Regions from separate parts of the Zoogloea sp. JDB1 genome, predicted to be linked through region 2. Evidence: predicted binding sites of a transcription regulator. Region 2 holds the regulator's gene; each other region holds the start of a gene.

What was found. The regulator LexA, encoded in region 2, represses DNA repair genes until DNA is damaged. The targets are predictions, from matches to a motif close to ACTGTATNTANATACAGT.
Region 1: recA (recombinase RecA) is a predicted target of LexA. The motif match lies at 1,172-1,189, and genes of this name have one in related genera.
Region 3: AC1PPK_RS22670 (ATP-dependent helicase) is a predicted target of LexA. The motif match lies at 1,528-1,545, and genes of this name have one in related genera.
Region 4: AC1PPK_RS25230 (PA0069 family radical SAM protein) is a predicted target of LexA. The motif match lies at 1,464-1,481, and genes of this name have one in related genera.

What each region holds. Positions count from the first base shown of each region.
Region 1 covers NZ_CM161496.1:1,301,651-1,303,820, forward strand. The annotation lists gene recX (recombination regulator RecX) at 1-9, opposite strand, end outside; gene recA (recombinase RecA) at 35-1,066, opposite strand; gene pncC (nicotinamide-nucleotide amidase) at 1,284-1,769, opposite strand; gene AC1PPK_RS05725 (phosphatidylglycerophosphatase A family protein) at 1,769-2,170, opposite strand, start outside.
Region 2 covers NZ_CM161496.1:3,543,320-3,545,489, reverse strand. The annotation lists partial or broken gene AC1PPK_RS15970 (peroxiredoxin) at 1-168, opposite strand, end outside; gene lexA (transcriptional repressor LexA) at 569-1,171, shown strand; gene imuA (translesion DNA synthesis-associated protein ImuA) at 1,197-1,961, shown strand; gene AC1PPK_RS15955 (Y-family DNA polymerase) at 1,897-2,170, shown strand, end outside.
Region 3 covers NZ_CM161496.1:4,996,236-4,998,405, reverse strand. The annotation lists gene AC1PPK_RS22670 (ATP-dependent helicase) at 1-1,420, opposite strand, end outside; gene AC1PPK_RS22665 (aminotransferase-like domain-containing protein) at 1,591-2,170, shown strand, end outside.
Region 4 covers NZ_CM161496.1:5,553,776-5,555,945, reverse strand. The annotation lists gene AC1PPK_RS25235 (hypothetical protein) at 1-341, shown strand, start outside; gene AC1PPK_RS25230 (PA0069 family radical SAM protein) at 360-1,454, opposite strand; gene AC1PPK_RS25225 (DUF4118 domain-containing protein) at 1,593-2,170, shown strand, end outside.

The sequences.
Region 1 (2,170 bases), 2.2 Mb from region 2:
TGCGACCATCGGCGTAGCGTTCTCGTCCGCGTCGTCAGGCCGCTGCAGCTGCCGCCGGCGGCAGCGCCGCCATCTCGGGCAGGCCGACGGCCACGCGGATCTTGTTCTCGATCTCGCGGGCGATGTGCGGGTTGGTCTTCAGGAACTCGCGGGCATTGTCCTTGCCTTGGCCGATCTTCTCGCCGTTGTAGGCGTACCAGGCGCCGGACTTGTCGATGAACTTGTGCTGGACGCCCAGATCGATGATCTCTCCTTCGCGGGAGGTGCCTTCGCCGTACAGGATGTCGAACAGGGTCTCGCGGAACGGCGGGGCGACTTTGTTCTTGACGACCTTGACCTTGGTTTCGGAGCCGATCACCTCGTCGTTCTTCTTGATGGTGCCGATGCGGCGGATGTCCATGCGCACCGAGGCATAGAACTTGAGCGCGTTGCCGCCGGTGGTGGTTTCCGGGCTGCCGAACATCACGCCGATCTTCATGCGGATCTGGTTGATGAAGATCACCAGGGTGTTGGTGCGCTTGATGTTGGCGGTGAGCTTGCGCAGGGCCTGGGACATCAGGCGGGCCTGCAGGCCGGGCAGCTGGTCGCCCATCTCGCCTTCGATTTCGGCCTTCGGGGTGAGGGCGGCGACGGAGTCGATGACGACCACGTCCACGCCGCCGGACCGCACCAGCATGTCGGCGATCTCGAGGGCTTGTTCGCCGGTGTCCGGCTGGGAGATCAGCAGGTCGCCGATGTTCACGCCGAGCTTCTGGGCGTAGGTGACGTCCAGCGCGTGTTCGGCGTCGATGAAGGCGGCGGTGCCGCCGAGCTTCTGCATCTCGGCTACGACCTGGAGGGTCAGCGTGGTCTTGCCGGAGGATTCGGGACCATAGATTTCGACAACCCGGCCACGGGGCAGGCCGCCGATGCCGAGGGCGATGTCGAGGCCCAGGGAGCCGGTGGACACGGTCTGGATGTCGCTTTCGACCTCGCCGTCACCGAGGCGCATGATCGAGCCTTTGCCGAATTGCTTTTCGATCTGCGAAAGAGCAGCGGCGAGAGCCTTGGCCTTGTTGTCATCCATTTGTCTTGATCCTTGTGATAAGGGTTTTGGAGATTATGGCACAGAGTTTGCGTAGGAGTGGACGCAGGTGCCGCAGCAAATTTTCGCCACGAGGTATGTGGCGATGCTGGTATTTTATACAGTCATTGGCGGGCGTCCAGCGAAATTGCTGAGCATTATTGCAATCAGCATGCCAGGCGACTTTTCTTGATGCCGCGCGCGCCGGCGTCAGAGATCTTCAGCGGTAGCGGCGGAGCAGTTCTTCGAGGGCAAAGACGACGGCCTGGCGGCGCACAGCCTCCCGGTCGCCGTCGAAGTGGCAGGTGGCGGTCTGGGCCGCCTCGCCGCTGCGGATCCAGCCGAAGCAGACGGTGCCGACGGGTTTTTCCGGGGAGCCGCCAGTGGGGCCGGCGATGCCCGAGATTGACAGGGCCAGGTCGGCCTCGGCGCGTTCCAGCGTGCCGCTGGCCATTGCCGCGGTGGTTTGTTCGCTGACCGCGCCGTAACGCGCCAGCGTCATCGGCGAGACGCCGAGCAGTGCGCACTTGGCGTCGTTGGAGTAGGTGATGAAGCCGCAGTCGAACCAGGCCGAACTACCGGCCGTGGCGGTGACCACTTCGGCGACCCAGCCGCCGGTGCACGATTCGGCGCTGGCGAGCCGCCAGCCCTTGGCCTGCAGATGCTCGCCGACGAGGCGGGACAGGGTTTCCAGTTGAGCGTCCATCAGCCGGTGATTCTCATCAGGATGGCCAGCACCAGCAGGGAATAGCCGGCGGCCAGCAGGTCGTCGAGCATCACGCCGAAGCCGCCACGGGTGCGTTCGTCCACCCAGCGGATCGGTGGCGGTTTGACGATGTCGAAAAAGCGGAAGGTCACGAAGGCGGCGGCCTGCCAGGCCAGCGTGGTCGGGGTCAGCCACAGCACCAGCCAGATCGCGACGATCTCGTCCCATACGATGCTGCCGTGGTCGGCCACGCCGAGGGCCCGGCCGGTGCGTTCGCAGGCCAGCACGCCGAACAGGAAACAGGCCACCAGCAGCGCGGCGAACATCGGGTCGGACAGCGGCGCCGACACGAAGGGGAACAGCGCCCACCCGGCCAGCGTGCCGAAGGTGCCGGGAGCCTT
Region 2 (2,170 bases):
CTCGAAGTCGGCATCGTGGTCACTGAAATCGATGGCCTGGCGCGTGCAGCCGGGGGTGTTGTCACGGGGATAGAAGTACAGGACTACGTGTCTGGAACCCAGCACCGACGCCAGATCGAACATCTCCATGTCGGCATCGGGCAGGGAAAAGAGCGGAGCGGGCGAGCCTTCAGAAGGCGACGCGGGCGAGTCGGAGGATTCTAACCGAGCAGCGCTGAGAACTCTACCCGAAGCGTGTTGCGGGCCGACGAACATGGGCATCTCTCCTCCGGGGGCTGGGCTCTCGCGAACCCGTGCGGGTTGGGGTGAAATCTATCTATGTGGCGTGCCTTGTCTACGAAATCTGTTGGCTGGTGTTCCGGATGCCAGCTTGCCACACCTGCATCAATCAGGAGAAGGCATGCTCTTGAATGGATAGTCCACCGGGGGCGGAGGCTCAAGTCATTTATGCCCGGAGCCCGCAGTTTGTCACGCTTCCCGAGGCTCGGCTCCCGGTTGGCAAAGGCACGCCCGGCTTGCCATCCGTCGCAACCTGTATAAAATTACACAAGACTCACAGGAGCCCTCAATGTCCGACAATCTCACCCCCCGCCAACAGGAAATCCTCCAGCTGATCCGCGACACCGTGGAGCAGGAAGGGCGTCCGCCGACCCGGGCCGAGATCTGCACCGCCTTCGGCTTCCGCTCCCCCAACGCGGCGGAAACCCATCTGCGTGCCCTGGCCGCCAAGGGCGTCATCTCCCTGGAAGAAGGCCGCGCCCGCGGTATCCGCCTGAAGGAAGCCCTCGGCCTGCCACTGATCGGGCGGGTCGCCGCCGGCAGCCCCATTCTCGCCGCCGAGCACGTGCAAGGCCGCTACCAGGTGGATCCGGGCCTGTTCTCCCCGCGCGCCGATTACCTGCTGATGGTGCGCGGCCTCAGCATGCGCGACGCCGGCATCCTCGACGGCGACCTGCTGGCCGTCCATCGCACCACCGAAGTCCGGGACGGGCAAATCGTCGTCGCCCGCGTGGAGGACGAAGTCACCGTCAAGCGCCTGGCCCGCAAAGGCCCCATCGTCGAGCTGCTGCCGGCCAATCCGGACTTTGAACCCATCGTCGTGGACACCCGCAACGACCAGCTGGAGATCGAAGGCATCGCCGTCGGCCTGATCCGCAACGACAGTTTCTGACCACCGGCATCGCCTGAACCACGCCATGGCCGCCCCCGCCCTATCCCTGGACAACCTTGTCTGGCGCGGCGACCGGCTGGCCACGCCGGCCCTGCCGGGGCGGCCGACCGGCCATGCCGCACTCGACGCAGTCCTGCCCGGTGGCGGCTGGCCCCTCGCCGCGCTGAGCGAACTGCTGCTGCCCCGCAATGGCGTCGGTGAACTGGGGCTGTTGCTGCCCCTGCTCGCCAACGTGCCGGCAGGGCGCTGGGCGGCCTGCATCGCCCCGCCCGGCCTGCCCTATGCGCCGGCCCTGGCGGCGGCCGGGGTTCCCCTCGAACGCCTGCTCATCGTCCAGCCCGAGAGTCCGGCCCACGCCCGCTGGGCGGCCCGCCAGGCCCTCGACTCCCGCAGCTGCGAGGTGGTCCTGCTATGGCTGGCCGACGCCGACATGGGCGCCCTGCGCCGCCTGCAACTGGCCGCCGAGGAAAGCGGCACGCCGCTGATCCTGCTCCGCCCAGAAAGCGCGGCCCATCAACCCTCGCCAGCCGTCCTGCGGCTGGCCCTCAGCCCCTGCCGCGGCGGCCTCGGGATCCGCATCCTCAAGCGCCGCGGGCCGCAACTGGCCGCCCCCCTGGCGCTCGAACTCCCGTGGCCAGGCGGTGGCACACGGCCCGACGGCGGCCTCGAACATCCTTCGACGGCAACGATCGATCCGCAGCAGCCCTCCTCCCCCTCCGGCAAGCATGCTCTGGTGCGCCCTTTACCTCCCCGATCTGCCCCTCCAGGTCTTCACGCGGGGGCGCAGTGAGGCCGCCCCGCTTGCGGTCCTCGATGGCCACCCTCGCCGGCGGGTGGTGGCCGCGGATCCGGCGGCAATGGCGCGCGGCGTGGAGCCAGGGCTTGGGCGGGCCAGCGCACTGGCCATAGCGCCGGAGCTGTGCCTGGTCAACCGGCAGCCCGCCCTCGAGCACGCGGCGCTGATCGACATAGCCACCTGGGCCGGACGTTTCACCCCGG
Region 3 (2,170 bases), 1.5 Mb from region 2:
CGTCGGGCACCGGCTGTTCGGCGAGCAGCAGGCATCCCGGCGGGGCGGCCTGCAGGTTGTCGAGAATGCGTCCGGCGGATTTCGGCCCGAGGCCGGGCAGCAGCTGGATGGCGTGGAAGCCGGACACCCGGTCGCGGGGATTCTGCGCCCAGCGCAGGATGGCCAGCACGTCCTTGACGTGGGCGGCTTCGAGGAACTTGAGCCCGCCGAACTTCACGAAGGGGATGTTGCGGCGGGTCAGCTCGATCTCCAGCCGTACGCTGTGGTGGGCGGCGCGGAACAGCACCGCTTGGGCCTTGAGCCGGAGGCCGCCTTCCCGGCGGGCCAGGATGCCCTCGACGACGCCGGCGGCCTGGTCGGCCTCGTCGCGGACGCTGATCAGGCGCGGCTTCTCGGCCGAGGCGCGCTCGCTCCACAGGTCCTTGCAGAAACGCTCCTTGGCCTGGCCGATGACGCCGTTGGCGGCGGCCAGGATCGGCTGCGTGGAGCGGTAGTTGCGGTCCAGCGTCAGCTGGCGGGCCGGCGGATCGAAGTGGCCGGGGAAGTCGAGGATGTTGCGGATCGTCGCGCCGCGGAAGCTGTAGATGGACTGGGCGTCGTCACCCACCACCGTGAGGCCGCGGCCGTCGGGCTTGAGGGCGAGCAGGATCTCGGCCTGCAGGCGGTTGGTGTCCTGGTATTCGTCCACCAGTACGTGGCTGAAGCGCCCGCCCACGTCGGCGGCCAGTTCCGGCACGCCGACCATCTGCGCCCAGTAGAGCAGCAGGTCGTCGTAGTCGAGCACCTGCTGGGCCTGCTTGGCGGCCACGTAGGCGCGGAACAGGGCCTTCAGCTCGGTGGCCCATTCGGCACACCAGGGGAAGGTGGACAGCAGCACGTCGGTCAGCGGCGCGCGGGTATTGACCACCGCCGAGTAGATGGACAGGCAGGTGCCCTTCAGCGGGAAGCGCTTGCCCTTGGCCGACAGGCCCAATTCGTGGCGGACCAGGTTCATCAGGTCGGCCGAGTCTTCCCGGTCGTGGATCGTGAACGCTGCGTCGAGGCCGATGGCGCCGGCGTATTCGCGCAGCAGCCGCGCACCGACGCTGTGGAAGGTGCCGGCCCACGGAAAGCCGGTGGCGGCCAGCTGGGCGTGGCGCGGCGAGACCTTGGCGGCGATGCGCTGCACGCGCCGGGCCAGCTCGTCGGCGGCGCGGCGGGAGAAGGTGAGCAGCAGGATGCGGCCCGGATCGGCGCCGTGGGCCAGCAGGTGGGCGACCCGGTGGGCGAGGGTGTTGGTCTTGCCCGACCCGGCGCCGGCGATGACCAGTAGGGGCCCGTCGCCATCCGGTGTGCCGACGCCGTGGGTGGCGGCCAGGCGCTGTACATCGTTGAGGCTGTCCAGGTAGGCGGGCACGGCGATGTCGGCGGTGCCGCTCACTGGGATGCTCTCAATGAGGCAGCCTGGAAGGCCACGCTGGCGGACGAGCGGAGGGGGCTGCGGTGCTGGGCGGGGATCGGACGAAGGGGCATGATGGTCTCTCTTTGGCTGTAATTGTATACAGCTTTGTTGGTGCTGCAAGCTCGGGCGGGCCTGCTACCATCCGGCCCATGAGTCTCTATCAGGATCTTGCTGAACAGACCGCCCGTCTGATCGCCGACGGCGTGCTGCGCCCCGGCGACCGCCTGCCGTCGGTGCGCCAGGCCTGCAAAAGCAACGGCATCGCGCCGGTGACGGTGACCCAGGCCTATGCGCTGCTGGAAAGTCGCGGCCTCGTCGAGGCGCGCCCCAAGTCGGGTTACTTCGTGCGGGCGCGGCTGGGCCAGCGCCTGGCGGAGCCGGAGATGACCCACCCGGTCGGCCATTCGACGGCGCTGGAGGTCAGCGACTTCATCTTCCAGATCCTCGACAGCGTCAAGGATCCGGCGGTGGTGCCCCTCGGCTCCAGTTTCCCCAGCCCCTATCTGTATCCCCTCGACAAGCTGGGGCGCTGCTTGGCCGCCGCCGCGCGCCACCTCGACCCGCTGGCCACCGTCACCGACCTGCCGCCGGGCAACGACGAGCTGCGCCGTCAGCTGGCCCTGCGCTACCTGGCCCACGGCGCGTCGGTGGCGCCGCAGGAGATCGTCATCACCTCCGGCGCGATGGAAGGGCTGAACCTGTGCCTGCAGGCGGTGACCCGGCCGGGCG
Region 4 (2,170 bases), 2.0 Mb from region 2:
CGACGCTGCTGGAAACCCTCAAGCGCACCGGCACCCGTCATGCGCTCAGCCCGTCGGAGGCGATCCGCCTGCGCGAGCAGGGCGTGGCCCCCGAGGTGCTCGATGCGATCACCGCGGCCCAGGAACGCTGGGCTCGCGACCAGGCCACCGCCGACAAGGTCCGCCGCGACACCGAGCAGGCCGCCGCCCTCGACAAGGCGAAGGCCGACGCCGAGCGCTACCGCTTGCAGTCCCAGCCCTACTGGGACCCGTTGTGGCCCTATCCCTACGCCTATCCGCCGGGCTACCCGGGCTGGCGCGGTTACGGCGGCATAGGCTGGGGCGGGCGCCTGCGGCGCTGAGCCCGTTTCATTCCCCTTTCAGAAAAGCTGTAACTGCCGCTCATCGGCGGGCCGTGCCGGCGGCCGGAAGGCCGCCGTGTTGAGGCGCCGCCGCGAACGGTTGAGCCCCAGCCTTTCGACCAGCCGCTGCAGGCGCTGGCTGTAGAGATCGGCGAAGACGCCCTGGCCGCGCATGCGGTGGCCGAAGCGCGTGTCGTACAGTTCACCGCCGCGAAGCTGGCGCAGCAGGCTCATCACGTGCCGGGCCCGATCCGGGAAATGGCTGTCCAGCCAGTCTGCGAACAGATCCTTCAATTCGTAGGGAAGGCGCAGCAGCGCGTAGCCGGCAGTATCGCTGCCGGCTGCGTTGGCGGCTTCGAGCACCGCTTCCATCTCGTGGTCGTTGATGGCCGGGATCAGCGGCGCAAAGAGCGTGCCGACCGGCACCCCAGCTGCGTGCAGGCGCTCCATCGCCGCCAGGCGCCGGGCAGGCGTCGCTGCGCGGGGCTCCAGCTTGCGGGCCAGGGTCGGGTCGAGGGTGGTGATCGAGAACATCACGTGCACCAGGTCGTCCCGCGCCATGTCGGCGAGCAGATCCACGTCGCGTTCGATCAGCGCCGACTTGGTGACGATGGACACCGGGTGCCGCGTCTCGGCGAGGATCTCCAGCAACTGGCGGGTCAGGCCAAGGCGGCGCTCGACCGGCTGCCAGCCGTCGGTGTTGATGCCCAGTGCGATCGGCTCGCAGCGGTAGCCGGGGGCAGCCAGCTCGCGGCGCAGCACGGCCGGCGCGTCGGGCTTCCACACAATCTTGGTCTCGAAATCCAACCCCGGCGACAGGCCCAGGTAGGCGTGGGTCGGTCGCGCGAAGCAGTATGCGCAACCGTGCTCACAACCTTTGTACGGATTGACCGACTGGTTGAAGGGTACATCCGGCGAGCTGTTGCGCGTGATCACCGACTTGGCCTGGTCAAGGATCAGCGTTGTTGCGGGGCTCTTGGACAGGGCCGCGTCGTCGTCGGCAGCGCTGGCGGAGCCTTCCCAGCCGTCATCGAAACCGTCGCGCCGCCAGGCGGCGAAGCGGTTGTCCGGGTTCAGGCGGCTGCCGCGTCCGCGGGGTGGGGCAGGCTTCATCAGAATGAATGTGTATAAAATCACAGTATATCCAGTCACTCCGATTTTGCCGACTAATGCGTTTACGCCTTTTTTATGTGGGCGGTGCAACAATTTGCTCCGTGTTCCCTTCGGGCGTCCCGACCGGCGCCGCGACCCATGCCCGTACCCTTCGGCCGCTTGCTGTTCGAATCGCAATCGGTGCGCTTCCGTTACCTGCTGGCTGTGCTCGCCTGCATGCTGGCGCTGGGCGTGGCCTTGCTGCTGCGCGATGTGCTCGACCTGGCCAACGCGGTGATGATCTTCCTGCTGGCTGTCGTGCTGGTGGCCAGCCGCCTTGGGCGTGGGCCGGCGGTGCTCACGTCCTTCGCCAGCGTGGCGCTGTTCGATTTCTTCTTCGTGCCACCACGCTTTTCATTGGCGATCAGCCATAGCCAGTATCTGGTGACCTTCGTGGTGATGCTGGCGGTGTCGTTGCTGATCGGCCAGCTGACCGCCGGCCAGCGCCGCCAGGCCTATGACGCGGGCCGCCGGGAGCGCATCGTCCGTGCGCTGTACGACCTCGCCAAGCGTCTGGCCGGCGTGCGCCAGCCCGGCGAGGTGGACCGGGCGCTGCGGGATTTCATCGGCAAACAGCTGGGGGCGGGCGCGTGGCTGCTATTGCCCGATGGCGACGGTGCCCCGCAGGCGGAAAGCCTCGCAGCCGGCACGCTCGGCACGCTGGACATGCAGATCGG